DNA from 4 places in the Streptomyces arenae genome. Region 1 is predicted to be linked to each of the others. Evidence: riboswitches for the same ligand, from Rfam matches in the RefSeq annotation. Region 1 holds a riboswitch; each other region holds the start of a gene.
The links. Region 1 has a riboswitch for S-adenosylmethionine ahead of MB828_RS46635 (putative leader peptide). Riboswitches for the same ligand answer to the same signal wherever they lie in the genome.
Positions count from the first base shown of each region.

Region 1 (7,185 bases):
CCCATCCCGCGGCCTGGCGCCGCGCCGCCCACGCACCCGACCGGCTGCTCTCCCCGCGCCGTGTGGCCGGGCTCGCCACGACGGCCGAGAACGCCGGGTTCACCCTGATCACCCTGGACGACGGGGTGCTCCCGCCGGGGACCGCCGCGGACCCCGTGGGCCGGATCGGCGCCGTGGAGCGGGCGGCCTTCGTCGCCGCGTCCACGAGCACGATCGGCATCGCGCCCGTGGTGGCGGTCACGTACGCCGAACCCTTCCATGTCTCCGGCCAGTTGGCGTCCCTGGACCACATCTCCGCGGGCCGCGCCGGCTGGGTGGTGTCGCAGGAGGAGCACCCCGACGCGGCCCGGGCGTGGGGCCGCCCCCTGGTCGCCGACGCCGACGCGCGCGCCCGGGAGTCACGGGACGGCGTCGAGGTGGTCCGCGCCCTGTGGGACTCCTGGGAGGACGACGCGGTCATCAGGTCGGTGGCCACGAGCCGTTACCTCGACCGCGAACGGCTCCACTACATCGACTTCACCGGGGACACCTATGCGGTCAAGGGCCCGGCGATCGTGCCGCGCCCGCCGCAGGGCCAGCTCGTCGTCCTGGGCCGGCCCGCCGAGGTGCCCGCCGGGCAGCTCGACGTGGCGCTCGTCGAGGGCCGCGACCTCGCGTCGGTCGGCGCGGCCGCCACTGCCGCCGCCGCGCCCCGCGTCTTCGCCGAGGTGGAGGTGGCGCTGGACACCCCGGACGCCTCCGCCACCGAACGCGTCGCCGACCTGGAACGGCACGCTCCGTGGACCGACCGGGGCAGGCTGCGGCACATCGGGCCGGCCGAGCAACTCGTTTCTCTGCTCGGCGAGTTGAGCCGGTACGTCGACGGCGTGCGGCTGCGCCCGCTGGTGCTGGACGAGGATCTGCCGGTCCTGTCCCGGCTCGTCCTGCCGGCGCTGTCCGAGCGCCGTCTCGTCGCCCGGCCGCTGCCCGGCACGTCCCTGCGCTCGACCCTGGGTCTGGAGCGCCCCGCCAACCGTTTCGCGGCCGCGGCCGTCCAGGAGGAAGCCCGATGACCCGCACCGACCCGCTCGACGTCCCCCGGCCGCACGCCCAGCTGCACTTCGGCGTGTTCTTCCAGGGCGTCAACCACTGGACCATCTGGTCCGCCCCCGACAGCGGTTCGCAGATCGACCCCGCCTCCTTCCGGCGGGTCGCCCAGACCGCCGAGCGAGGTCTGTTCGACGCGTTCTTCCTCGGTGAGGGGCTGCGGCTGCGCGAGGTCGACGGCCGCATCCACGACCTCGACGTGGCCGGCCGGCCTGACGCCGTCACCCAGCTCGCGGCACTGGCCGCGGTCACCCGCCGGATCGGCCTGGTCTCCACCTCCAACTCCACCTTCAACGAGCCCGCCGACCTGGCGCGCCGCCTGTCCGGCCTCGACCTGCTCTCCGAGGGCCGCGCCGGCTGGAACGTGGTGACCACGGACAACGCCTGGACCGGCGCGAACTTCCGGCGCGGCGGCTATCTCGACCACGCCGACCGCTACCGGCGCGCCGAGGAGTTCCTCACCGTAGCCCGGGCGCTGTGGGAGGGCTGGGAGGACGGTGCCGTCGCCGGCTCCGCGGACGCCGCCGCATGGTCGGCGCCCGGTGCCGTCCACCGGGTACGCCACCGCGGTCCGCAGTTCGACGTCGACCTCGCCCCGACCCTGCCGCGCAGCGCGCAGGGCCACCCCGTGATCTTCCAGGCCGGTGACTCCGGTGAGGGACGGGACTTCGCCGCCCGCAACGCCGACGTCATCTTCTCCGCGCACGGCAGCGACTTCGACGACGCGCTGGCCTTCGCCGAGGACATCCGGCGCCGGCTGCGGGCGGCCGGACGGCCCGAGGACGACCTGCGGATCCTGCCCGGTACCGAGATCATCATCGGCGCCACCGAGGAGGAGGCCGAGGAGAAGAAGCGCTGGATCCGGCTCCAGCAGGTCACTCCCGCCACCGCGCTGGGCATCGCCGGGCTGCTCTGGGGCATCGACCTGTCCGGCCGCGACGCCGACGGACCGCTGCCGAAGGAGGACCCGGTGGTCGCGGAGAACGACGGCTCGTTCGGGGCCCGGCGGGTCGCCGACGCGCGCACGGTCGTGGCCGAATGGCGGGCCAAGGCGGAGGCACACGGCTGGTCGCTGCGCGAGACCGTGATCGCGCTCGGCCCGCAGCGCGGGCACGTCGGCACCCCGTCAGGCCTGGCCGACAAGTTCGCCCACTTCGTGCGGCACGGCGCGATCGACGGGTTCAACGTCACGCCGTACCTCATCCCCGACGGCCTCGACGACATCGTCGACCTGCTCGTCCCGGAGCTTCAGGAACGCGGCCTCTACCCGACCGAGTACGCCGGGACCACGCTGCGCGAGCACCTCGGCCTGCGCGAGCCCCTCACCCACCGGTCCGCACCCGAGCGGCAGGCCGGCTGACCGCTGCCGCGCCGGCCCCTGTCCGACACCCGCCCGACACCCCAGGGAGAACCATGACCACCGAGGCCACCACGACGGACCTGGAAGCCTTCACCGAGGACTGGCTGGACTGGCAACGCGCCCAGGAGGCCCGCCTCGCCGACCCGCACGGGTTCCTCGCCATCACGAGCCTGCACTTCCTCGACGAACGGCCGCAGCGTTTCCCCGACGCGCCGGGTGCCTGGCGCACCGGTCCGGACGGGGTGGTCGTCGCCCTCGACGAGGGTGAGGAACTGGTCGTCGACGGCACACCGGTGCACGGCGAACACAACTTCGGGGTCCTCCCGGAGCGCGGGGGCGTCGACGCGGTCTGGAAGGACGCCGTGATCGAGGTCGCCAAGCGCGGCGGCAACGACATCGTGCGCCCCCGGCATCCGGACGCGCCGCTGCGCACCGCCTTCACCGGCACCCCCGCCTACGACCCCGACCCGCGCTGGGCCGTGACGGGCCGTTACGTCCCCTTCGAGCAGCCGCGGCCGACCACGGTGGGCGCCGCCGTCGAGGGCCTGGAGCACGTGTACGACGCTCCGGGCCGGGTCGAGTTCGAACTCGACGGGCGTCCGCTGTCCCTCACCGCCTTCCCGGGGCATGGGGAGGGCCGGCTGATCCTGCTCTTCACCGACGCCACCTCCGGGGTCACCACCTACGCGGCCAACCGCGTCCTGGCCCTCGACCCACCCGCCGCCGACGGCACGGTCCGGCTGGACTTCAACCGCGCGGCGAACCTGCCCTGCGCCTACACGGACCTGGCCACCTGCCCGTTGCCGCCGGCCGAGAACCGGCTGCCGGTGGCGGTCGAGGCCGGTCAGACGCTGCCCCGGGAACGCGGCGGTTCCTGAGCCGCCGCACGAACCGAGGTGACGGGCGCCCGGCGGAACCCGCCGGGCGAGCCGGGGTGACGGTCAGTCATGGGGTGTTCCGCCGGTGGAGGGTTCACGGGTGGGTTCCCGGGCGGCCGTGCGGGACGGAGCGGGGTTCGGCCGGGCGACGGCCGGTGCCGTCACCGCGGCGGGCGTGGGCGTCGCGTGCGCCAGCCACCAGGCCACCGCCGCGGCCACGAGGACCGCGACGGCCGCGCCGCCGGCGAGACCCCAGCGCACCCCCACGTGCTGGGAGATCCAGCCGACGGCCGGGGCCCCGACCGGGCTGCCGCCCATCGAGATCACCGTGTACACGGCCATCACCCGGCCGCGCATGGCGTCGCTGACCTCCGACTGGACGAACGCGCTGACGGCGGTGTTCAGCGTCATCAGCGTGAATCCGACGGGCAGCAGCAGGACGAGGAACGCGGGGTACGACGGCATGAGCGCGGCCAGTGCCTCGAACCCGCCGAACAGCAGCGCCCCGACGACGACCGTCCGTACCCGGGGCGAGATCCCGCGGGTCGCGGCCATCGTGCCGGCGACGGTACCGACGGCGAGCGCCGTGTTCATGAAGCCCAGGCCGCGCGAGCCGACGTCGAAGACGCGCCCGGCGAACAGGGTCAGCGTGGTCGGGAAGTTCACCGCGAAGGTCGCGGTGAGCCCGAACACGGTGAACACGCCGACGAGTTCGGGACGGGCGGCCACATACCGCAGCCCCGCCGCTCCCGCCCCCGTCCACGGCGGCCGGTCAGGACCCGGCGCCGTGCCCTGCCGCGGCCGGATCGACAGCAGTCCCGCGAGTACGACGGTGAAGGACGCCGCGTTGAGGGCGAACACCCAGCCGGTGCCGATCGCCCCGATGAGCACACCGGCGATCGCCGGGCCGACCAGCCGGGCGGCGTTGAGGGAGAGGATGTTCAGGCCCGCCGCCTTGGGGATCAGCGGCCGTCCGACCAGTTCCGTGACGAAGGACAGGCGCGCCGGGTTCTCCACCGTGAACACGCAGCCCAGGGCGAAGGACAGGACGTACAGCAGCCACAGCGGGGCGTGGCCGGACAGCACCATCCCCGTCAGCAGCAGCGCCTGCGCCGCGTACAGCGCCTGCGTCCACAGCAGCAGGGTCCGGCGGTCGTGGCGGTCGGCCAGCACCCCGCCCCACAGGCCGAACAGCAGCACCGGGGCGAACTGGAGGCCCGCCACCCAGCCGAGCGCGGTCCCGCTGTGGGTGCGGGTGAGGACGAACCAGTCCAGCGCCACCCCCTGCATGGCGCTGCCGGTGTTCGACACCAGTCCCGTGCTCCAGTAGATCCGGTAGTCACGGACCCGCAGCGCGGCGAACACCCCTGACGGGACAGTGCTGTTGAAGGCCATTGCGGCTCTCTCTGACGGATTTCCCGCCAACCGGGGCGGGGGCGAAGGCGGTTCGCGGACGCACGGGGGCGCCCCGTCGGGCGCGGGCGTCGGGCGTGCGGGGGCCGTGAGCGGCCGGGGTGGGGAGTTCAGCTACAGGTCTGGTCGAACTGGTCGGCGCGGCGGCCCGTCCAGAACGGGTCGAGGAGCACGGTGCGTGCCTGACCTGCGGTCTCCATGGCCGGATCAAAGCACACGGAACAAGGTGCGTCCACCATGCGTCCCGGTACCTGAGACGCTGTGGCGTTTCGAACCGGGCGTCCGGTCACGGCATTGACGTACGACAAGACCGCTCCGTAGCATCGCGTCCGGCATTGAGTGTCAGCGTCAAGCCCTGGCTCGCTGACCGGCAACCCTCCCACGCGGTGGGGTGCTCCAGGTGAAAGCCCGGCGGGGTCACCGAGGATCCCGCAAGCGCGTGGCCCCGGTGGCGGGGCCGGAGAAGGGAGGGACCGGTATGCACGAACTTCATGCGGCGGTGGCCTCCTGTGCCGGTGCCATGGCGTTCTCCAGGCTCTCCCGTCGGCGCCACATCGATCTCAAGCGTTCGACCAGCTGTCTCTGTCGTACGACTCGCCGTCACTGACGAGCCCGCCCCTGGTCGGCCGGCCACATCCGGCGTCGACCCCCGCGTGCCCGGACCGCCGTCAGGCGCCGGCCGTCCTCGCTCGCCCGTGACGCTCCCCCGCCGTTGCCCGCCACCGTCTCCGGTGGCATCTCCCTGACCACCGTCTGATCAGCGCTTCCCCGTCGCCGGTGCCGACCGGCCGGGTCGCACGTCCATGCCCGCCGTGCCGCGTTCCCGACGCCCGGCACCCGGTGCCTGGGTGACACGAGTAGGAGAAAGCCCTCCGTGACCGCACTTCCGGTATCCAGATCATCCCGTTGGGCGCCGCTGGCCGCCCTGCTGACCACCAGTGTGCTGCTGACCGCCTGCGGTTCGGGCGACACCGGTTCCGGCGGCGGCAGCAGCCGGCCGAAGTCCGGCGGCACCCTGACCTTCGCGGTGGGTTCCGACGCCGGCTGCGTGGATCCGCAGCAGGTCGGCAGCAACGACACCATCTACTCGGTCCGGCAGATCGTGGACTCCCTGACCGACCAGGACCCCAAGACCGGCAAGATCGTGCCGTGGCTGGCGAAGAGCTGGGACATCAACTCCGACGCCACCCAGTTCACGTTCCACCTGCGCTCGGGCGTCACCTTCAGCGACGGCTCGAAGCTGACCGCGCAGGTGGTGAAGGACAACTTCGACGCGGTGCCGAAGCTGGGCGCCCTGGGCACCCTCGCCGAGGGCTACCTCAGCGGGGTCAAGAGCACCGTCGCGGTCGACCCGCTCACCGTGAAGGTGACCTTCGCGCAGCCCAACGCCCAGTTCCTGCAGGCGACTTCGACGCACTCGCTGGGCATCGAGTCCGCGGCGAGCGTGCGGAAGACCCCGCAGCAGAAGTGCAGTGACGGGATCGTCGGGTCCGGGCCGTTCGTGCTGAAGGGCTACGTACAGAACCAGTCGGTCACCCTGGCCAAGCGCACCGGGTACGCCTGGGGTTCCAGCCTGTGGGCCAAGAAGGGCGAGGCCTACCTGGACAAGCTGGTGTTCAAGGTGGTGCCCGAGGCGGGCGTGCGCGCCGGAAGTCTCCAGTCCGGGCAGGTCGACGCGATCAGCAGCGTCGGCAAGGCCAACGAGGCCGCGCTCAAGGGCGGTCAGGTCACTCTCGCCCGCCGGGCCAACCCCGGTGTGGTGTTCGGCCTGGGCCTCAACAACGCACGGCCGGTGCTGAAGGACGCGAGGGTACGCCAGGCGATCGAGGTCGCCGTCGACCGCGAGCAGATCGCCGGCACCGTCTTCCCGACCGGCACCCGGCCGGCCGGCAGCGTCCTGGCGCACACCACACCGGACTACACCGACCTCTCCGCGGACCTGTCCACCGACCCGTCCAAGGCGAAGTCCCTGCTGGACCAAGCCGGTTGGAAGGCGGGCGGCGACGGCATCCGCACCAAGGGCGGCAAGAAGCTGAGCCTCACCATCACCTGGTTCCCCAACTCGGCCACCAACCAGCCCGCGCTGGAACTCGTCCAGCAGCAGCTGAAGGCCGTGGGGATCGACGTGGTGCTCAAGCAGCTCCCGGTCACCCAGTTCGCGACCACGCTCCAGGCCGGTGACTTCGACGTCGTGTGGGGCAACGTGACCCGGTCCGACCCGGACATCCTGCGCAGCTCGTTCTCCACCCAGCTGGCCAACTTCTACCACCTGCCCGCCAGTTCGCTGGACACCGCGCTGTCCCAGCAGGCCGCGACGACCGACACCGCCAAGCGCGCGAAGCTGGTCGCCGAGGCGCAGCGGCTGATCGTCCGCAACGCGTACTACGTGCCCGTGGTGGAGTTGCAGACCCAGCTGGGCGTGTCGACGAAGGTGCACGACCTCGACTT
Region 1 is NZ_JAKQYH010000010.1:271,364-278,548, reverse strand. Features, by position in the region: gene MB828_RS06090 (LLM class flavin-dependent oxidoreductase) at 1-1,052, shown strand, start outside; gene MB828_RS06085 (NtaA/DmoA family FMN-dependent monooxygenase) at 1,049-2,446, shown strand; gene MB828_RS06080 (DUF1684 domain-containing protein) at 2,500-3,324, shown strand; gene MB828_RS06075 (MFS transporter) at 3,388-4,719, opposite strand; SAM riboswitch class IV at 5,069-5,181, shown strand; gene MB828_RS46635 (putative leader peptide) at 5,216-5,344, shown strand; gene MB828_RS06070 (ABC transporter substrate-binding protein) at 5,612-7,185, shown strand, end outside.

Region 2 (7,185 bases), on a different contig from region 1:
TGGGGCGGCCGGGTGGCCGTGGACTTCACCCTCTCCCACCCGGACCGGGTGCACTCCCTGGCGCTGTTCGCCCCGCCCTGGCCGGGATACGACTGGTCCGCGGAGATGATCGCCTACGACGAGGCCGAGACGGCGGCCCTGGCCGCCGGTGACCTGGACACCGCCGTACAGGTGAACCTGGACATGTGGCTGCGCGGACCGGCCCGCGCCTGGCTCGACGTCGCCGCCGGACTGGCCGACGGACTCCGCGGCCCGTTGCGGACCTCGCTGGTGAACCAGGACGTGGTGGGCGGGCACTCCCAGGGCCCCGCGTCCGGTGACATCGCCGCCGTCTCCGTCCCCACCCTGGTGGGGGTCGGCAGGCTCGACGTCGCCGACTTCCAGGACATCGCCCGCCGGTACGCCACCGGGATCCCGGGCGCCACCCTGGTCGAGTTCCCCGCCGCCGCGCACCTCATAGCCCTGGACGCCCCCACCGAACTCGTCACGGCACTGGAGCCGTTCCTGGCCCGCTGAGAGCACCGCGCCCGGGTACGGCGAAGGGCGGCACTCCCTGTCGAACAGGGAGTGCCGCCCTCGGTACCGCTGGGGAACCGCCGAGCCGTCAGGCTCAGAAGTCCATGTCACCGCCCGGCATGCCGCCCGGAGCGGCCGCGGCGGCCTTCTCCGGCTTGTCGGCGATGACGGCCTCGGTGGTGAGGAACAGCGCGGCGATGGAGGCGGCGTTCTGCAGGGCGGAACGCGTCACCTTCGCCGGGTCGATGATGCCCTCGGCGACCAGGTCGACGTACTCGCCGGTCGCGGCGTTCAGGCCGTGACCCGGGGTGAGGTTGCGGACCTTCTCCACCACGACACCGCCCTCGAGGCCGGCGTTGACGGCGATCTGCTTCAGCGGGGCCTCGAGCGCGAGCTTCACGGCCTGCGCGCCGGTCGCCTCGTCACCCTCCAGCTCCAGCTTCTCGAAGACCTGGGAGGCCTGGAGCAGGGCCACGCCACCACCGGCGACGATGCCCTCCTCGACGGCCGCCTTGGCGTTGCGCACGGCGTCCTCGATGCGGTGCTTGCGCTCCTTGAGCTCGACCTCGGTCGCGGCACCGGCCTTGATGACGGCGACGCCACCGGCGAGCTTGGCCAGGCGCTCCTGGAGCTTCTCGCGGTCGTAGTCCGAGTCGGACTGCTCGATCTCGGCGCGGATCTGGTTGACCCGGCCCTGGACCTGCTCGGTGGAGCCGGCACCGTCGACGATGGTGGTCTCGTCCTTGGTGATGACGACCTTGCGGGCGCGGCCCAGCAGGTCGAGGGTCGTGTTCTCGAGCTTGAGACCGACCTCCTCGGAGATGACCTCGCCGCCGGTGAGGATGGCGATGTCGTTCAGCATCGCCTTGCGGCGGTCGCCGAAGCCCGGGGCCTTGACGGCGACGGACTTGAAGGTGCCGCGGATCTTGTTGACGACCAGGGTCGACAGGGCCTCGCCCTCGACGTCCTCGGCGATGATCAGCAGCGGCTTGCCCGACTGCATGACCTTCTCAAGGAGCGGGAGCAGGTCCTTGACGGAGCCGATCTTCGAGTTGGCGATCAGGATGTACGGGTCGTCGAGGGACGCCTCCATACGCTCCATGTCGGTGGCGAAGTACGCCGAGATGTAGCCCTTGTCGAAGCGCATACCCTCGGTGAGCTCCAGCTCCAGACCGAAGGTCTGGGACTCCTCGACGGTGATGACGCCTTCCTTGCCGACCTTGTCCATGGCCTCGGCGATGAGCTCGCCGATCTGGGTGTCGGCGGCGGAGATGGAGGCCGTGGAGGCGATCTGCTCCTTGGTCTCGACATCCTTGGCCTGCTCGAGCAGGGCACCGGAGACGGCCTCGACGGCCTTCTCGATACCGCGCTTGAGGGCCATCGGGTTGGCGCCGGCGGCTACGTTGCGCAGGCCTTCCTTGACCAGGGCCTGGGCGAGCACGGTCGCGGTGGTCGTACCGTCACCGGCGACGTCGTCCGTCTTCTTGGCGACTTCCTTGACCAGCTCGGCGCCGATCTTCTCGTACGGGTCCTCGAGCTCGATCTCCTTGGCGATGGAGACACCATCGTTGGTGATCGTGGGGGCGCCCCACTTCTTCTCGAGGACGACGTTGCGGCCCTTGGGGCCGAGCGTCACCTTGACGGCGTCCGCGAGCTGGTTCATGCCGCGCTCGAGGCCGCGCCGCGCCTCCTCGTCGAACGCGATGATCTTGGCCATGTGAAGTGGTCCCTCCAGGACTGGGGGTGAGTCTTCGAGGACCGCGCCCGCGCCCGCGACGGACGGCTCGCCGACCCGTGGGTTCCTTGCCCCACCCGGCCTGCGGGCCTCACCGACCCGGTCCTTCTTTGTCACTCTCACCTTCAGAGTGCTAACGCCAATGATTAGCACTCGCCCATGCCGAGTGCAAGCGCCTCCCGGGGATCGGCCACCGGGAGTCAGGCCCGTCCAGGGCGCGGCCCACGGCCCGTCGGGGGCCGCCCCCGGGCATGCCGAAGGGCTCGTGCCCCGGGAGGCACGAGCCCTTCGAAGAAGTACAGAAGAACGTCGCTGTCAGTCGGCGCGTGCTTCAGCCGGTCGCCAAGCGGACCATGTCCGCCTGCGGCCCCTTCTGGCCCTGCGAGATCTCGAAATCGACTCGCTGACCCTCTTCCAGGGTGCGGTACCCGTCCATCTGGATCGCGCTGTAGTGGACGAAAACATCCGCACCACCGTCGACCGCGATGAAGCCGTACCCCTTCTCCGCGTTGAACCACTTGACGGTGCCCTGAGCCATGCCTAACTCCCCTATTACTGGCCCTTGCACAGATCCACACTTCGCGGATCCGGGTCAGACCTCACCCCCCATTGGTTGGGGGCGTGCGCCGGAACGCGTCGACCGCGGCTGAATGTATCTGTCCAACTGCCGTCTGCAACAGGTCAATCGGACGAGAATTCTGGGCGGGAAGGGTCCGGAATGTAGCGAGAATTCGGCCGAATTCAGGGCAAGTCGGGCCCCATAAAAGCCACAAAAGCCGCATACGACCCACACACTTTGGCTACTTCTTGGCGGGCTCGCGGTATCGAATAACAGGGCCCGTGACCCGGAGATCCGGACCGTGTTCCCCAACTGTACCGCGCTCAACCACACAGAATTGCCCCCTCCGCTTCTCTCGCGGAGGGGGCAATCGATTGAACAATGGGTGATGGCTGTTACCGAAGGTAATGTTCGGTCATTCGGCCATCACGTCAGGCGGCCGGGGCGCTCAGCCGCCGGCGACGGCCGGGATGATCGAGACGCCGGCGCCGTCCGGGGTGGCCGTCTCCAGGCCCTGCTCGAAACGCACGTCGTCGTCATTGACGTACACGTTGACGAAGCGGCGCAGCTTGCCCTGGTCGTCGAGGACGCGGGCGGCGATTCCGGTGTGGCTGTTCTCCAGGTCGGCGATGACCTCGCCGAGGTTCGCGCCCTCGGCGGTGACCTCGGCCTTGCCGCCGGTGTAGGTGCGCAGGATGGTCGGGATGCGGACGGTGACGCTCACGTGTGAACCTCCGGTAGCTGTGTGGCGCCCCTTCAGGGGCGCGGGACCGAGTCGATGTGCGGCTGCCGCCGCGCGGGCGCGACCAGCCCCCACCGGCCCGCGGAACGACGACTGCCTACTGGGTCAGCCCAGCCTCACGGAACGACTCGAGAGTGGGCCGGATGGTCGCCGTCAGACCGGTCCCCGCGACCGCGTCCAGCGTCTTCAGTCCGTCACCCGTGTTGAGTACGACGACCGACTTCGACGGGTCGATGAGCCCGTTCTCGATGAGCTTCCTGGTGACTCCGACGGTCACCCCGCCGGCGGTCTCCGCGAAGATGCCCTCGGTCCGCGCGAGCAGCTTGATCGCGTCGACGATCTGCTCGTCGTCGACGTCCTCCACGGCGCCGCCGGTACGCCGGGCGATGTCGAGGACGTACGGACCGTCGGCCGGGTTGCCGATCGCCAGCGACTTGGCGATGGTGTCCGGCTTCTGCGGCCGGACCACGTCGTGACCCGCCTTGTACGCGGTCGACACCGGGGAGCAGCCCTCGGCCTGCGCACCGAAGATCTTGTACGGCTTGTCCTCGACGAGCCCGAGCTTGATCAGCTCCTGGAGCCCCTTGTCGATCTTCGTGAGCTGCGAGCCGGAGGCGATCGGGACCACCAGCTGGTCCGGGAGCCGCCAGCCCAGCTGCTCGCAGATCTCGTACGCGAGCGTCTTGGAGCCCTCGGCGTAGTACGGCCGCAGGTTGACGTTGACGAAGCCCCAGCCCTCGCCGGCCGGGTCGCCGATCAGCTCGGAGCAGAACCGGTTCACGTCGTCGTAGTTGCCCTCGATGCCGACGAGCTCGCCGCCGTAGATCGCGGCCATCACGACCTTGCCCTGCTCCAGGTCGTGCGGGATGAACACGCAGGAACGGAAGCCGGCCCGGGCGGCCGCGGCACCCACCGCGCCGGCCAGGTTGCCGGTGGAGGAGCAGGAGAGCGTGGTGTAGCCGAAGGCGCGGGCGGCCTCGACGGCCTGGGCGACGACCCGGTCCTTGAAGGAGTGCGTCGGGTTGCCGGAGTCGTCCTTCACGTACAGCCCGCCGGTGACCCCCAGCTCCTTGGCCAGGTTGTCGGCCTGCACCAGCTTGGTCCAGCCGGGGTTGATGTTCGGCTTGGTCGTCACGTCCGCCGGGACGGGCAGCAGCGGCGCGTAGCGCCAGATGTTCGCGGGTCCCGACTCGATCCGCTTCCGCAGCTCCTCGGCGTCGTAGGCCGAGAAGTCATACGCGATCTCGAGCGGGCCGAAACACTCCTCGCAGGCGAAGACCGGGCCGAGCGGCACCCGGTGCCCGCACTCGCGGCAGGACAGCGCCGTGGCGGGGCCGAGGTCTACGGTCTTCGGGGAATCGGTTGCAACAGTCTGCGCAGCCATGTGAGGCGAGGCCCTTTCTCCTCATCTTCCTCACGACGCATCTCGCCGTGAGACGGATTTGGCACCTTCCCTAGCCGGGAGCCTCGCTGAGAGCACGAGTACCGACTGGAGGGTTGCCGGGGCTTCATCGGGCCGTTTCCCTCTGCCCCTCTGGATGAGCTGTATTCGGTTGTCAACGGGCGGTGGCCCCAGGACATGCGATGGTCACCGGCGTTGTTCAAGACTGTAACCGAAGGCCAGGACAGTTGAGATAGTCGTCCGTACCGCGAGATGGATCACACCTCGCAGTGTGATCGTGACAGTGAGGAGCCGCTGACTGTGCTGGAAGAAGTCGAGCGCTGGCTGGCCACCCGCTCCTGGTCCGTGAACGACCGCCCGCTGCACCGGATACTCGCCGCCAAGCAGCGCACCGGTCAGTCCGTCTCCGTCGTGCTGCCCGCGCTCGACGAGGAGGAGACGGTCGGCGACATCGTCGCCGTCATCCGCCACGACCTGATGCGGCAGGTGCCGCTCGTCGACGAGATCGTGGTCGTCGACTCCGGGTCCACCGACCGTACGGCGGAGGTGGCCGCCGCGGCGGGCGCGCGGGTCGTCCACCGTGACTCGATCCTGCCGCGCATCCCCGCGGTCCCCGGCAAGGGCGAGGTCCTCTGGCGCTCCCTCCTGGTCACCACCGGGGACATCGTCTGCTTCGTCGACGCGGACCTCAGGGACTTCTCCTCCGACTTCGTCACCGGGATCGTCGGCCCGCTGCTGACCGACCCCGGCGTGGACCTGGTCAAGGCGATGTACGACCGCCCGCTGGCCGGCGCGGCCGGGCAGGGCGGCCGGGTCACGGAGCTGATGGCCCGCCCGCTGCTGAACATGCACTGGCCGCAGCTGGCCGGGTTCGTGCAGCCGCTCGGCGGCGAGTACGCGGCCCGCCGCGGCCTGCTGGAACAGCTGCCCTTCCCGGTCGGCTACGGCGTGGAGCTGGGCATGCTGGTGGACGCCCTGCACCTGGTCGGCCTGGACGCCCTCGCCCAGGTGGACGTGGGGGTCCGCAAGCACCGCCACCAGGACGGCCAGGCGCTCGGCCGGATGTCCGCCGCGATCTACCGCACGGCCCAGCTGCGGCTGGCCCGCGGCCACCTGGTCCGCCCGGCCCTGACCCAGTTCGAGCGGGGGGAGAACGGCTTCGAACCGCGCACGTACTCCGTGGACACGGAGGAGCGGCCGCCGATGGTGGAGATCGCGGAGTACGCCGAGCGCCGGGTGGCGTGACCTCGTATACCTTCCGGGCGTCGGGCACAGCCGTACGTTTGAGCGTTTACGGGCCGGGCTAGGTTCAGGCGTATGGCTTCTCCCCTTGCTTCCACCGGCGGTGCCGAAGTACTGGTCGCGTCGAACCGCGGCCCGGTCTCGTACGAGGTGCGCCCTGACGACCCGGCCGGCGCGCTGCACGTCAAACGGGGCGGCGGCGGGCTGGTCTCCGGGCTGTCGGCGATCGGGCCGGACGCGAACGCGGTGTGGGTGTGCGCCGCGCTGGGCGACGGCGACCGCGAGGCGGTCCGCCGGGCCGCGGGCGGCCGGCTGCCGGCGGCGGACACCGGGGGCCAGCAGGTCCGGATGCTCGACATCGACGCGGACGTGTTCTCGGACGCGTACAACGGCGTCGCCAACTCGGTGCTGTGGTTCGTCCACCACATGCTCTACCAGACCCCGCTGGAGCCCGTCTTCGACGCGGAGTTCCGGCGCCAGTGGGCGTCGTACCAGGCCTACAACCGCGCGTTCGCCGAGGCGCTGGCCGAGGAGGCGGGCGAGGGGGCGGTGGTGGTCATCCAGGACTACCACCTGGCGCTCGCGCCCCGGATGCTGCGGCAGCTGCGCCCCGACCTGCGGATCGGCCACTTCTCCCACACTCCCTGGGCGCCGCCGGACTACTTCCGGCTGCTGCCCGACGACATCGCCGCGGAGCTGCTGAGCGGGATCCTCGGCGCCGACCACGCGGCGTTCCTGACGCGGCGCTGGGCGGACGCGTTCGTCGACTGCTGTCACGCGGTGCTGGGCCCGGGGATCCCCTCCTCGGACACCCGGATCGGGGTGCACGGGCTGGGGGCCGACGCGGACTTCCTGCGCAAGCGGGCGCACGAACCCGACGTGGCCGAGCGGATGCGGGCGCTGCGCGAGGAGATCGGCGGCGCGGATCGCCGGACCGTCGTGCGCGTCGACCGGACCGAGCTGTCGAAGAACATCGTGCGGGGGCTGCT
Region 2 is NZ_JAKQYH010000090.1:161,761-168,945, reverse strand. Features, by position in the region: gene MB828_RS42840 (alpha/beta fold hydrolase) at 1-516, shown strand, start outside; gene groL (chaperonin GroEL) at 611-2,233, opposite strand; gene MB828_RS42830 (cold-shock protein) at 2,583-2,789, opposite strand; gene MB828_RS42825 (MoaD/ThiS family protein) at 3,259-3,534, opposite strand; gene thrC (threonine synthase) at 3,650-4,936, opposite strand; SAM riboswitch class I at 4,955-5,097, opposite strand; gene MB828_RS42815 (glucosyl-3-phosphoglycerate synthase) at 5,255-6,199, shown strand; gene MB828_RS42810 (alpha,alpha-trehalose-phosphate synthase (UDP-forming)) at 6,272-7,185, shown strand, end outside.
Region 2: another riboswitch for S-adenosylmethionine. It lies ahead of thrC (threonine synthase); the one in region 1 lies ahead of MB828_RS46635 (putative leader peptide).

Region 3 (7,185 bases), on a different contig from region 1:
TCGGTCCTGCATTCTGGGAGCGCGGATGAGCACTTCAGAAACCTCAGAGTCCCGCGCGCGCGGGAAGGCACCGGCCGGCGAGCGTGTCGCCGACTGGGCCGACGGACGGCTCGGGATCTACTCCCTCGCCAAGTCCAACATGCGCAAGATCTTCCCCGACCACTGGTCGTTCATGTTGGGCGAAGTGTGCATGTACAGCTTCATCATCATCATCCTGACGGGTGTGTACCTGACGCTGTTCTTCCACCCGTCGATGAACGAGGTGGCGTACCACGGCAGCTACGTCCCGCTCCAGGGCCAGCTGATGTCCGAGGCGTTCAACTCGACCCTGCACATCTCCTTCGACGTGCGCGGTGGCCTGCTCATCCGGCAGATCCACCACTGGGCCGCGCTGATCTTCCTCGCCGGCATGTTCGTGCACATGATGCGCGTGTTCTTCACCGGCGCGTTCCGCAAGCCGCGTGAGATCAACTGGCTGTTCGGCTTCCTGCTGTTCGTCCTCGGCATGTTCACCGGCTTCACCGGTTACTCGCTCCCGGACGACCTGCTCTCCGGCACCGGTGTCCGCTTCACCGAGGGCGCGATCCTGTCGATGCCGATCGTCGGCTCGTACATCTCGTTCTTCCTCTTCGGCGGCGAGTTCCCCGGCCACGACTTCGTCGCCCGGTTCTACTCGATCCACATCCTGCTGCTGCCGGGCATCATGCTCGGGCTGATGGTGGGCCACCTGATCCTGGTCTTCTACCACAAGCACACGCAGTTCGCGGGTCCCGGAAAGACCAACAACAACGTCGTCGGCATGCCGCTGCTGCCGGTCTACATGGCCAAGGCCGGAGGCTTCTTCTTCCTGGTCTTCGGTGTCATCGCGGCCATCGCGGCGACCACCCAGATCAACCCGATCTGGGCCATGGGCCCCTACCGTCCGGACCAGGTGTCCACCGGCGCCCAGCCCGACTGGTACATGGGCTTCGCCGAGGGTCTGATCCGCTACATGCCGGGCTGGGAGATCAACTTCTGGGGCCACACCCTGGTCCTGGGCGTCTTCATCCCGCTGGTCCTGTTCGGTGTCGTCCTCGCGGCGATCGCGGTCTACCCGTTCATCGAGTCCTGGGTCACCGGCGACAAGAGCGAGCACCACATCCTGGACCGCCCGCGCAACGCCCCGACCCGCACCGGTTTCGGTGTCGCCTGGGTGACCGTCTACATGGTCGGCCTGATCGGTGGTGGCAACGACCTGATCGCCACCCACTTCCACCTGTCGATCAACGACGTCACCTGGTTCGTCCGGATCTTCTTCTTCGCCGGACCCGTGATCGCGTTCATCGTCACCAAGCGGATCTGCCTCGGCCTCCAGCGCCGGGACAAGGAGAAGGTGCTGCACGGTCGCGAGACCGGCATCATCAAGCGGCTCCCGCACGGTGAGTTCATCGAGGTCCACGAGCCGCTCTCGCAGGAGCAGCTGCACACCCTCACGGCCCACCACCAGTACGAGCCGGCCCAGGTCGGCCCGGCGGTCGACGAGAACGGTGTCGAGCGCAAGATCAAGGGGTCCGAGAAGCTCCGCGCCAAGCTGAGCAACGCCTACTACGGCGAGGACAACCAGATCCCGAAGCCGACCGTCGAGGAGTACAAGGAGATCACGAGCGGCCACGGCCACCACTGATCGACGGCGTCGCCACGCCAGGGTCGAAGGGCCCCCGTCCGGTGTACGGACGGGGGCCCTTCGCGGTGCGCTGGGCTGGATAGGGTGAGCACTGAAACGGGTTTTCCGCCGGTACGACACTCAGGAGCGGCCTTATGAGCGCTGTGACCCCCGCTGGAGGCGACACCGCGGCGGGCCGTTCCTGGCCCGGGGTACTGAACGCGCTGCTGTACGGACAGGACCAGAGTGCCGACGCCACGGCCTGGGCGATGGACCAGATCATGCGCGGCCAGGCCACCGACGCCCAGATCGCCGGCTTCGTGGTCGCGCTCCGGGCCAAGGGTGAGACGGTCGACGAGATCAACGGGCTCGTCCGCACGATGTACGAGCACGCCAACGTCATCGAGGTGCCGGGCCGCACGGTCGACATCGTCGGGACCGGCGGTGACGGCGCCAAGACGGTGAACATCTCCACGATGTCCGCCCTGGTGGTGGCGGGCACGGGCGCGAAGGTCGTCAAGCACGGCAACCGGGCGGCCTCCTCCGCCTCCGGGGCGTCGGACGTCCTGGAGAAGCTCGGCGTCAACCTCGACCTGACCCCGCAGCGGGTCGCCGAGGTCGCCGAGGAGGCGGGCATCACCTTCTGCTTCGCCGTCAAGTTCCACCCGGCGCTGCGGTACGCGGGCGCCGCCCGCGGTCAGCTGGGCATCCGCACGGTGTTCAACATCCTCGGCCCGCTCACCAACCCGGCCAGGGTCCGCGCCCAGGCGGTCGGCGTCGCGGACCCCCGTATGGCCCCCGTCGTCGCGGGCGTCTTCGCGGAGCGCGGGAACTCCTCCCTGGTCTTCCGCGGTGACGACGGCCTCGACGAGCTGACGACGACCGCCACGTCCCGGGTCTGGACCGTCCGCGACGGCAAGGTCACCGAGGACACCTTCGACCCGCGGGACGTCGGCATCGACCTGGTCCCGGTGGAGGCCCTGCGGGGCGGCGACCCGTCGTACAACGCGGAGGTCGCCCGCCGGCTCCTGGACGGCGAGACGGGCCCGGTACGGGACGCGGTGCTGCTCAACTCGGCGGCGGCCCTGGTGGCCCTGGACCCGGGCCCTGGCACGCTGGCCGAGCAGCTCCGGGCGGGCATGGCCCGGGCCGCGGAGTCGATCGACTCGGGCGCGGCCAAGCGGGCGCTGGAGCGCTGGGCGGCGGCGACGAACAAGTAGGGGCGGCGTTGCCAGGGGGCTGAGGCGCGGTACGACACCGCCGGACCGCGCCGTCGTGGCTGATCGCCGTTGCGGCGGAGACAATCCTGGGCGTCAGCGCTCTTTCTCTCCGCCGCGACGGCGCGCAACCAGGCACCGCCTTTCCGGCGGTGCCGAACTGTCCTCGCCTCCGTCCCGTCATCCGGACAGGAGTTGCGCGTCGGCGATCAGTTCACCTACGTTTCTTTCCAGGTCATGAGTGACAGTCATGAGGCCCCGGCCGACTGTCCGGCAACCCTCCGTCCGTGGCGGGGTGCCCCGGGTGAAGACCAGGCCGTGGGCAGCGAGGTCTACGGCAAGCGCGGACCCCTCGCGATCCAGGGGTCCTGGTCGTCGAGGAGTCTTCCGTGAGCAAGCGAATGCGATAGGGCCGCAGAGCCCCGCCTCCGCATCCCCCTTTTTTCCTGCCGTTGCCCGAGCGCGTCCGCTCGCACGGCGGATTTCACCTGCGTTCACGGGAGTTCACCCATGTCTGTCTCCACCGTTGCCGCCGCCCAGTCCGTTTGTGCCCCCCTGCCCGTTCTGGGGCGGGATGTCACCGTCCCGCTCGTCACCGGCGGCGAGGTCGGCTACGCGGCCCTCGACTACGCGGCCAGCGCCCCCGCCCTGCAGCGGGTCTGGGACGACGTGGCCGCGTACGCCCCGTACTACGGCAGCGTCCACCGCGGCGCCGGCTACCTCTCCCAGCTGTCCACGGACCTCTTCGAGAGCGCCCGGAAGACCGTCGCCGAGTTCCTCGACTGCCGCCCCGACGACCAGCTGGTCTTCACCCGCTCGACCACGGACTCCCTGAACCTCCTGGCCCGCGCCCTCCCCGCCGACTGCCAGGTGTTCGTCTTCGAGACCGAGCACCACGCCTCCCTGCTGCCCTGGCAGGACGCCCGGGTCAGCTACCTCGACGCCCCCCGCACCCCGCAGCAGGCCGTGGCCACCCTGGAGCGGGCCCTCGCCGACCGCGACCCGTACGGCCCGGCCTTGGTCTGCGTCACCGGCGCCTCGAACGTCACGGGCGAGCTGTGGCCGGTGCGCGAGCTGGCCGCCGCCGCCCACGCGCACGGCGCCCGGATCGTCCTGGACGCCGCCCAGCTGGCTCCGCACCACCCGGTCTCCGTCCGTGACCTCGACGTCGACTGGGTCGCCTTCTCCGGCCACAAGCTGTACGCCCCCTTCGGCTCCGGCGTCCTCGCCGGCCGCGCCGACTGGCTCGTGGCCGCCGAGCCGTACCTCGCGGGCGGCGGCGCCAGCCGCAAGGTCACCCGGCGCGAGGACGGGGGAGTGGCCGTGGAGTGGCACGAGAGCGCCGCACGGCACGAGGCCGGGTCGCCCAACGTGATCGGCGCCTACTCCATCGCCTCCGCCTGCAAGGCGCTGACCGAGGCGGGCTGGGACACCCTGGTCGCCCGTGAGGAGCACCTGATCGCCGAGGTCCGCGCGGGCCTCGCCGAGGTCCCCGAGGTCAGGGTCCTCTCCCTGTTCGGCGACGACGCCCCGCGCGTCGGCGTGATCTCCTTCGTGGTCGAGGGCTGGAACAGCTCCCACTTCGCCGCGGCCCTCTCCGCCGAGTACGGCATCGGCGTCCGCGACGGCCTCTTCTGCGCCCACCCGCTGGTCAGGACCCTGCTCGGCTCCGACCCGCAGAGCCAGGGCGAGTGCGGGGCGCCCGAGGCGGCACCGGGCGAGAAGTCCCTCAACGCCATCCGGGTGAGCTTCGGCGCGGGCACCCCGGACGAGCACGTGGAGCGCTTCGTGACGGCGGTACGGGAGCTGGTCACGAACGGCGCCAAGTGGTCGTACCGCACGGAGGACGGCCGCTGCGTTCCGGCGGTGAGCTGACCTACCCGTTGGGGGCGCGGGGAACTGCGCGACCAGCCACGACGCACCCGCAGAGGACCAAGCTGCCGGCCGGTGGGGGCTTGTCGCGCAGTTCCCCGCGCCCCTACGGGGCGCTTCCGTACCCGGCGTCCGGAAGAAGGCGTCGCTAGCTGTCCAGGCCGATCGCGAACGCCGCCTCCAGGTCGTGCTGCGAGTACGTGCGGAACGCGACGTGCGTGTCGGTGGCCTCCACGCCCTGGATCTTGCTGATCCGGCCGGGGATGACCTCGGCCAGGTCCTCGTGCTGCTGCACCCGGACCATGGCGATCAGGTCGTACGTGCCGGTGACGGAGAAGACCTCGCTGACGCTCTCCAGCGCGGCGATCTGTTCCGCGATCTCGGGGATCCGGTCCACGCTGGTCTTGATGAGGACGATCGCGGTGATCACGGCTGGTTCTCTCCCTCGGGTGCCGGAGCCGGTGCGGTCCTCACTCTAGTCGTACGGCCATATCTCACCCACGCGTAGCCGAATCCGAGTCCGAAGCCGACCAGGTGGGCGAGGTAGGCCACGCCGGGGCCCGAGGGCGCCTGGTCCAGGGCCACCCACTGCAGCGCGACCCAGAACGGCAGCACCACCCACGCCGGGAACCGCAGCGGCAGGAAGAAGAGGAAGGGCAGGAGACTGGTCACGCGGGCGCTGGGGAACAGGTAGAGGAACGCTCCGAGAACCGCCGAGATCGCCCCGGACGCGCCGACCAGCGACTGCTGGGAGGTGGCGTTGGCGGCCGCGTAGCCGAGCAGGGCGAGATAGCCGCAGCCCAGGTAGAAGAGGGTGAACTGCACGCGGCCCATCCGTTCCTCGGTCATCGCCCCGAAGACGAAGAGGAAGAGCATGTTGCCGAGCAGGTGCACCCAGCTGCCGTGGATGAACAGCGCCGTGGCCGGGGTGAGCACCTCCCGCACCGGACCGTCGAACAGATCGGCGGGAACCACTCCCCAGCGCCGGAAGTACGCCCGCTGGGCCGCCGCCAGGGCCTCCCCGGTGCCGTAGGACGGGTTGAAACCGGAGGCGGGCCCGACGACGAAGATCAGGCAGCACACGGCGATCAGGGCGTACGTCATGGGCGCGGACGTGCCCCGTGGGCTCCGCGGGGCACGGGGGACGGCCGTGGTGTTCCGGTTGCCGATCATGAACACAGAGCATGGCGTAAGCGGACGCACCGGTACAGATCGCCTCGCCGCCGTGGACGGGGCGGCGTCGAGTCCCCGCCAGGCCGTAGGGTTACGAGCCACACGCGTCGGGACGGCGCGTCACGGACACTAGAAGGAAGCGAACAAGCCACGATGACGGTTCCCCTGCCGACCGCCACGACGCGGTGGCGCTGCACCCTCTGCGGCAACCTCACGCGCTTCGACGTGACCCGCTCGTCGAAGGTCGTCGAGTACGTCCACCTCGACCTGGCCGGTGAGCCCAAGGTCGAGGAGCGTGAGGTGGTCAGTGAGACCATCGAGTCGGTGCGCTGCCGCTGGTGCAACGCGGTGGACCAGGTGGAACTCGTGGACAGGCCGGGCGCCGACTCCTGAGACCGGGAGCGGCCCCGCACAGGTGATGGGGTGTGACGGATGGTGGAGACCACAGGCGGGGGGCCGGGCGACGGCACCGCCGAGGTGCTTGACCGTCCGTTGCCCGACGGCGTGCGGCGACGGGTCGTGCAGATCGTCTCGGACGGGTTCGGCGGACTGACCGTCGCCGAACTGCCCGCGCAGTTGCGCCAGTACGCCCGGTTCGCGGCCAATCGGCGGGCGAAGTTCGCCGGGAACGCCATGGCGGCCGCGCTGGAGACGGACACCCTCTTCCGGCAGCGGATCGGCGAGAAGCTGAGAGAGGCCCAGCCGGAACTGGCCGGCGCCCTGGACTCCGGCTCCCCGCCCCCGGCCGCGGACCCGCTCGATGTGGCGGCCGCGGCCTACGTACTGCGGCCCATGGGCTGGGTGAAGCTCGTGGCGGCCGCCGGCGAGGAGGCCCAGCGGGCCGACGCCGAGCGGGCCGGCGAGGAGAGCCGGGCCGAGCTGGAGCGGCTGCGCGAGGAGCTGGACCGGGCCCGCGAGCTGACCCGTGCCGAGACGGACCGGCTGCGCGCCGAACTGGACGCGGCGAAGAAGGAAGCCGAATCGCTCCACCGCAAGCTGCGTGCCGCCGTCAGCGACGTCCGGCGCGGCGAGGCCGCCCTGCGCAAGCTCCAGGGCGAGCTGGAGGCGGGGCGGGCCGAGGGGCAGGCGCAGGTGTCCGCCGCGGAGAGCGAGAGCCGGCGGCTCAAGGCCCGGCTCGGTGAGGTCGAGGCCGCGCTGGAGGCCAGCCGCCGGGCCGCCCGTGAGGGGCGCAGCGTCGAGGACATGCGGGTGCGGCTGCTGCTGGACACCGTGCTCGACGCGGCCCAGGGGCTCCGCCGTGAACTGGCGCTGCCGCCGGTG
Region 3 is NZ_JAKQYH010000097.1:272,165-279,349, reverse strand. Features, by position in the region: gene qcrA (cytochrome bc1 complex Rieske iron-sulfur subunit) at 1-29, shown strand, start outside; gene qcrB (cytochrome bc1 complex cytochrome b subunit) at 26-1,663, shown strand; gene trpD (anthranilate phosphoribosyltransferase) at 1,798-2,862, shown strand; SAM riboswitch class IV at 3,093-3,209, shown strand; gene MB828_RS46565 (aminotransferase class V-fold PLP-dependent enzyme) at 3,370-4,734, shown strand; gene MB828_RS46560 (Lrp/AsnC family transcriptional regulator) at 4,880-5,161, opposite strand; gene MB828_RS46555 (rhomboid family intramembrane serine protease) at 5,158-5,904, opposite strand; gene MB828_RS46550 (hypothetical protein) at 6,058-6,297, shown strand; gene MB828_RS46545 (NYN domain-containing protein) at 6,337-7,185, shown strand, end outside.
Region 3: another riboswitch for S-adenosylmethionine. It lies ahead of MB828_RS46565 (aminotransferase class V-fold PLP-dependent enzyme); the one in region 1 lies ahead of MB828_RS46635 (putative leader peptide).

Region 4 (7,185 bases), on a different contig from region 1:
AGGAACAGGAAGTCGAACTTGGCGCGTTCGGCGGTCTTCGCGAAGTGCGTGAAGGAGCTGAACTCGATGTGGCTGCCGGCGGCCGGGTCGCTCCACACGGTGGTGTTGTTGACGCCTGGGAAGTGGGCGGCCAGGTGGATCTGCTTCAGCGGCTTGCTCATGACGGGGCGGGTCCTTCCGGGCTCAGGCAGCGGCGTAGCGGTTGGTGGGGCGGGCGAGGCCGAGGTGGCCGCGCAGGGTGTCTGCCTGGTAGGCGGTCCGGAAGCGGTCGCGGCGCTGGAGTTCGGGGACCAGGTCCCGGCTGATGCGGGGCAGGTCGTGGCCGAGGACCGCGGGCCGCAGCCGGAAGCCGGTCAGCCCCTCGGCCGCGAACTCCTCAAGGAGGTCCGCGAGTTGTGCGGCCGTACCGGCGAAGATCCGGGCGTCGCTGGTGTACGCGCCCCCGTCGAGGGCGTCGAGGCGGTCCTTGCGGGCCTCGGCCGCGGCCCGGTCGTCGTCCAGCAGGACCACGAGGTCGGCGAAGACGTGCACGGTGTCGCCGGCCCGGCCGGCGGCCTCCTGCTCGGCGCGGATCTCGGCGACGATCGCGCGGGCCTCGGCGGCGTCCTGCGGGGTGACGTAGCCGACGTCGGTCCCCCGTGCGATCAGCCGGTAGGGGATCGTCTGGTGCCCGAGGGAGGTGACGAGCGGCTGTCCCTGCGGCGGACGCGGGGTGATGGAGGGTCCCTTGACGCTGAACCTGCCGCCCTCGAAGTCGATGTAGTGCAGCTTGTCCCGGTCGATGAAGCGGCCGGTGGCGGCGTCCCGGATCTCGGCGTCGTCCTCCCAGCTGTCCCAGAGCCGGCGTACGACCTCGATGTAGTCGGCGGCCTCGTCGAAGTGTTCGGCGAGCCGCTCCTGACCGGCCGGGGTGGCCAGTTCCGCCAGATCGAACGGCGGGAAGGCACGGCGGCCGAAGTGGTCCGCCTCGTTCGGGCGGGCGGAGATCTGCACCCGCACGCCGGCGCGGCCGGTGCTGACGTAGTCCAGGGTGGCGATCGCCTTGGAGATGTGGAACGGCTCGGTGTGGGTGGTGATCACCGTCGGCACCAGGCCGATGTGCCGGCTGAGCGGTGCGATCCGGGCCGCGACGAGCACGGCGTCGAGGCGGCCGCGGACCTGGTCGGTACGGCCGTCCGGCTCGCCGTAGAGGGAGGACTGGAGGCCGAGGCCGTCCTCGATGGTGACGAAGTCGATCAGGCCGCGCTCGGCCTCGGCGACCTGGTCGGCCCAGTAGCCGGCGGTGAGCAGCTCACGGGGGCGGGCGACCGGCTCGCGCCAGGAGGCGGGGTGCCATCCGGTGCCGTCGAGGGCGACGGCGAGGTGCAGGTGGGAAGTGGGAGATGAGGACACAGTGGTGCCTTCCTGAGGTCCGTACGAGGGCGCGCCTGGTGCAAGGGACGCGGCGGAGGAAAGTCAGGAACAACAGAGCGCGCCGGCCACGCGCAGCAGGTCGATGTGCGGCCGGGTGTGCAGGACGGTACGGCGGCTGGGACTGATCGCATGTGTCATGTCCCGCACCTCCTCGGCCTGCTTCGCGTACATCTCGTCCTGAGTCACAACAACCGGGCGTCCGCGGATGTTCCCGGGCTGCGCACCAGCAGGGTGCGGCCGCGCAGGCGCTCGGTGAAGCCGATCGACTCGTAGAGCCGGATGGCTGTCGCGTTGTCCGGGGCCGCGTGCAGGAACGGGGTCTCCCCGCGCTCCCGGATGCCGGCGGCGACCGCGCGGACCAGGCGGGTGGCCAGGCCCCGGCCGCGATGGTCCGGGTCGGTGCAGACGGCGCTGATCTCGGTCCAGCCGGGTGGCCGCAGCCGCTCTCCCGCCATGGCGATCAGCCGGCCCCGGTGCCGGATGCCGAGGTAGCGGCCCATCTGGATGGTCCGGGTACGGAACGGGCCGGGCTCGGTGCGAGCGACCAGGTCCAGCATCTCGGGCACGTCGTGCGGTCCGAGCCGTACCGCCTCCGGGTCGGGCTCGGCCCGCAGCGCGGTGTCCACGAACTGGACGCCCCGCCCGCCGCCGACCACCTCCCAGCCGGGCGGTGCCTGCTCGACGGGCTTGATCTTCACGGTCGTCCCGGGGCCGACGAGAGTGTGCAGATCGGCCCAGGCGGCCGGGTCGGCGGCGTCGGCGAGGGCCGCGTAGGCGTAGACGTCGTCGGGGTAGCGGGCGGCCCTGCCGAACCTCTCCGCGAGGTGGGCGTGCGGGCCGGTGAGGGCGGCCCAGACGGCGTTGTCGAGCGGTGTGGTGTCGGGGGTGAGGGGGGCTCCGCCTCCGCGGAAGTCGGTCTGGACGGTCACGGAGGCGAAGTCCTTCCTGGTAAGCCGCCGGGCGTGCTGGTGCGGGCGGTCACGAGTTGTCGAGCGGCAGTCCGGGCGGGTTGACCTCGGACTTGGCGACGGCCTCGTTGGAGAGGTTGTAGGCCTTGAGCCACTGGGCGTACTGACCGTTCTTGATCAGGTAGTTGATGGCGTCGGCAAGGGGCTTGGCGAGGCCGCTGTCCTTCTTGGCGGTGGCCGCGATCAGGCCCTGGAGGCTGGCGCCGGCGCCGGAGTAGGTGCCCGCGGTGCGGGTGGCGTTGGGCGTGTTCGCCGTCTGCTTGTTGTGGTAGGCGAAGCCGGGGTTGGGGCCGAACGAGGCGTCGATCTTCCCGCTGTTCAGGGCCAGGAAGGTGCTGGTGCTGTCCTGGAAGTACTTGACGGTGAGCTTCTTGCCCTCCTTGGCGAGCTTCGACTGCCACTCCAGGAGGATCTTCTCCTGGTTGGTGCCGGAGCCGACGGCGACCGTCTTGCCCGCGAGATTCTCGTAGTTGCCGTCGAAGTTCCAGGTGCTCTTCTTCGGCACGATGAAGGCGAGGTTGTCCTGCCGGTAGGAGGCGAACTCGTACTTCTTCTTGCGCTCCTCGGTGTCGGTGATGTTGGAGAGCGCCACGTCGACCTTGCCGCTGTCGATGCCGACGAACATGTTCTCCCAGGTGAAGTTCTTGATCTCCGGCTGGAGTCCGAAGACCGCGGCGACCAGGCGGCCGAGGTCGGGTTCGGAGCCGGTGAGGGTCTTCTGGTCGCTGCCGACGTATGCCAGCGGCGGGAAGCCGGCGGGCAGGGCGCCCTCACCGATCACCAGCTTGCCGCTCTTGCGGACGGCCGCGGGCAGTTCCGCGCTGATGGACTTGACCTCGGAGACCTTGATGGTGGTCTGGGTGGCGGCGCCGTTGGAGACCCGTCCGACGACGACCTCCCCGGACTTGGCGCTGTCGGTGGTGGTGGCCGCGTCGCTGTCGCCCCCGCAGGCGGCGAGCCCGGTGGCGAGGGAGGCGACGGCGGTGGCCGCGGTGATGCCTCTGATCAGGCTGCGTCGGGTGAAGTGGGTAGACATGGCGGTTCCTTGTCGGTGCCGGTGATGAGGGTGAGGGCGTGGGGGGAGGTCTTGGGTGCGGGGAGGTCTGGGGTGCGGCGGTTCAGAGGACCTTGCTGAGGAAGTCCCTGGTCCGCTCGTGCCGCGGCTTGTCGAGGACCTCGGAGGGCGGCCCCTGCTCGACGATCCTGCCGTCGTCGATGAAGACGACCCGGTCGGCGATCTCGCGGGCGAAGCCGATCTCGTGGGTGACGATGACGAGCGTGGTGCCGCTGGTGGCCAGGTCCTTGATGACGGAGAGGACCTCCCCGACGAGTTCGGGGTCGAGCGCGGAGGTGGGCTCGTCGAAGAGGATGACGCCGGGGCGCAGGGCGAGGGCGCGGGCGATGGCGACGCGCTGCTGCTGTCCGCCGGAGAGCTGCCGCGGGTAGGCGCCGACGCGTTCGCCGAGGCCGACGCGTTCGAGGAGCTCCTTGGCCAGTGCCTGGGCCTCGGGCTTGGTCAGTTTGCCGGTGGCGACGGGGGCGGCGGCCACGTTGTCCAGCACGGTCAGGTGCGGGAAGAGGTTGAAGTTCTGGAAGACGAAGCCGATCCGGCTGCGCTGGGCCAGGATGGCGCGTTCGCTCAGCTCCTTGAGTCTCTCGCCCTGCCGTTTCACGCCGATCAGTTCGTCGTTGACGCTGACGTAACCGATCTCGGGCTTCTCCAGGTGGTTGATGACCCTGAGGAGCGTGGACTTGCCGGAGCCGGACGGGCCGAGGATGACGGTGACCTCGCCGGGGCGGATGGTCAGGTCGACGCCGTCGAGGACCCGGTGGGCGCCGTACCACTTGTGGACGTCGTGGATCTCCAGGGCGGCGGGTGCCGTCTCCAGGGTGTCGGTGATGCTCATACGGCGGCCTCCCGGCGGACGCGGGCGCGCAGGTCGGTGAGGCCGGCCCGCAGTTTCTGCCAGGGGGTCGGCGGCAGCGAGCGGGTGGCGCCCCGGGCGTAGTACCGCTCGACGTAGAACTGGATCACGGAGACGACGCTGGTGAGGATCAGGTACCAGACGGTGACCACCAGCAGCAGCGGCACGATGTCGCCGGGGTAGGTGGAGCCCATGCTCTGCGCGGTGCCGAAGAGGTCGAGCAGCGAGACGTAGAAGACCAGCGAGGTGCTCTTGATGAGACCGATGAGCTGGTTGACGTAGTTCGGGATGATCGACCTGAGCGCCTGCGGGAAGACGATCCTCCGGAACTGGTAGCCCTTGGGCAGTCCGAGCGCGGCGGCCGCCTCGTGCTGGCCCTGGTCCACGGAGAGGATGCCGCCGCGGACCACCTCGGCCGCGTAGGCCGCCTCGTTGAGGCTCAGGCCGACGACGGCGATCACCATGTCGGTGGCGAGCTTCGACTCGTCGAAGGAGAAGAAGGCCGGCCCGAAGGGGACGCCGACGCTCAACGTCTTGTACAGGGCGCTGAAGTTGTAGAGGAAGAGCAGGACGACGATGAGCGGTATGGAGCGCAGCGCCCAGACGTAGGTCCAGCTGACCGCACGCAGCACCGGGCTCTTCGAGAGCCGGGCCAGCGCGAGCAGGACGCCGCCTATGAGTCCCAACACCGCGCTGTAGGCGGTGACTTCGAGGGTGATGACCAGCCCGTCGAGGATGGTCGGCCGCAGGAACCAGTAGCCCCAGCGGTCCCACTGGTAGAAGGGGTTGGTCACCAGTCCGTGCGCGAACTGGGCGACCAGGACCAGGACTACGGCGGTGGCTATCCAGCGCCCTGGCCTGCGCAGCGGCTGAACGCGCTGGGCGGCGAGGGGCTTTGGGGGTTCGTCGGCGGCGGACGGCGCCTCGGGGGCGAGGGTGGCGCCTGGGGGTTCACTCATGGCGGGCTCCGGCGGAGTCGGACACCTCGGGTCCCGCGGCCGGGCACGCGGCACCGTGCCGTGTTCGGGCACGGCACGGGGCGCGGGGGCGCGGGGGACACGGAGGCTGGGCGGGCGGCGTCACACCGGACGGCCGGTGCTTTCGTCAGGAACGCTGAGGCGCGATGCTGCGGGTGCGGGGCGGGAAAGCCTGGTCAGACCCGACAGCGGGCACAGCCCGGTGCGGTACACGCGCTACACAGGGCGCTGTTGACACGGAGCAGGTCGACGGCACGGTCGGCGACGAGCGGACTCGGGTACGGCTGTACGCAGCCCGCGGCGCGGCGCGGGGCCGTGCTGGAAGCTGCGTACATGTCCGTCACCTGTCACTTGGTGGCCCGCTGGGCCGCGCGCTTACCGAACGTCGTCATTCGGTCGGGTCGTCACCTGGGGCACCCCACCGCGGTGCGAGGGTTGCCGGTCAGCAAGCCAGGGCTTGATGCTGACGCTCTTGACCGTTCTGGTCCGTAAGTTAGGCAGCCGCCCGAAGAAATGTCAACGCCTGTCCAGTTGGCGGAACAGTTGAATCGGCTCTCACCTGCGGGAAGCGTCCGCGGCATGTCCGGCCCAGTCCAGGATCTGGACGGCCGCGCCGGCGGCTTCCAGGCCCTGGCAACGGCCGTGGTGGCGGCGGGCGATGCCGTCGAGGTCGAGGTGGATGCCGAAGGCCGGGTGCGCGGCAAGCCGCCGGGCGTAGGCCCACAGCACCGGGTGGTCGGCGACGCGGTGCACGGCGGAGGCGTCCAGGTGGTTGCGGTGCACGGTGTCGAGTTGCACCAGGGTCACCCACAACTCGACGTCGGCAGCGGTCAGTCGACCGTCGACCAGGAACTCGACGCCGGTGAGCCGGTGCTCCAGTTCGCCCAGCGCGGCGAGCAGGGTCTCCAGCGCCCGTGGGTCGCCGCCCTCCCGGCCGGCACGCTGCGCGGCCTGTTCGATGTCCTCGGCGCACAGTCGCTCGACCGCCTCGATCTCGGCCTCGGCACCGCACGGGTACAGGCGCGTGACGCCGTCGCCGAAGTGCCGGTCGAGGTCGCGCAGGATGTCCCGGCCGTGAGTGGAGACGATCCGGCCCGACCAGTCGTCGCTGAGCACCGGTGCGAGGGCCGGTCCCGAGTAGCGGTGGGCGCTGGCCTCGTACAGCGGGCGCAGTGCCGTGTGGCTGCCGTCGGGGTGGTCCGGGACGGCGGGCAGGAAGGTCACCGGACAACAGTCGTCGAGGGCGAGCAGGCTGTGGCCGACGGCGATGCGGAGGCCGTCGGGACAGGCCGTGGCGAGGTGGAGCCGGTAGCGGCCCGGCACGGCGTAGTGACCGCTGCGCGCGTCCCGTCCGATGCGGCCGCGGAAGGCGGGCGCGGTGCGGACGGACGGAAGGGCGGCGAGTGGAGTGATGGACATGCGTCTCCCCGGGTACGGGCGCGTGGACGTACGCGCGGCGGAAGCGTTCGTCGGTGGGCGGGCGCCGGCCCGGGCGACGGTGCGCGGGCGGCGGCGAAGCGCGGGCGGTCGTGCCCGGCGGCGGGGCGCGGGCGGTCGTACCGGGCGGCGGGGCGCGGGCGGTCGTACCGGGCGGCGAGGCGCGGGCGGTCAACCCGTACGGCTGATGGCGCTGCACACCCGCAGCAGGTCGATGTGCAGCCGGGAGGTGAGCAGCGGGGACCTGAACAGGGAAGCCGGCCAGGGCGTACGGCACTCTCGGCGCTCCGTGCCGGTGACCGCGCGCAGCCGATCCATCTTTCCCTACCTTTTCTATAGGATTCCCAACTGGAGTGTCGATCCGGCTCCGCCCGGCGTCAAGAGGGCGTCCACGCCTGGGACACCGGCTTCGCCCCGCCGGCGGTGGTGCACGGCTCCCCCGCGTCCCCGGCGCTCACCCGAACG
Region 4 is NZ_JAKQYH010000072.1:216,099-223,283, forward strand. Features, by position in the region: gene MB828_RS35125 (NtaA/DmoA family FMN-dependent monooxygenase) at 1-161, opposite strand, end outside; gene MB828_RS35130 (LLM class flavin-dependent oxidoreductase) at 184-1,392, opposite strand; gene MB828_RS46760 (putative leader peptide) at 1,456-1,551, opposite strand; gene MB828_RS35135 (GNAT family N-acetyltransferase) at 1,596-2,342, opposite strand; gene MB828_RS35140 (ABC transporter substrate-binding protein) at 2,392-3,417, opposite strand; gene MB828_RS35145 (amino acid ABC transporter ATP-binding protein) at 3,500-4,288, opposite strand; gene MB828_RS35150 (amino acid ABC transporter permease) at 4,285-5,265, opposite strand; SAM riboswitch class IV at 5,650-5,761, opposite strand; gene MB828_RS35155 (glutathione S-transferase C-terminal domain-containing protein) at 5,839-6,702, opposite strand; gene MB828_RS35160 (hypothetical protein) at 6,892-7,038, opposite strand.
Region 4: another riboswitch for S-adenosylmethionine. It lies ahead of MB828_RS35150 (amino acid ABC transporter permease); the one in region 1 lies ahead of MB828_RS46635 (putative leader peptide).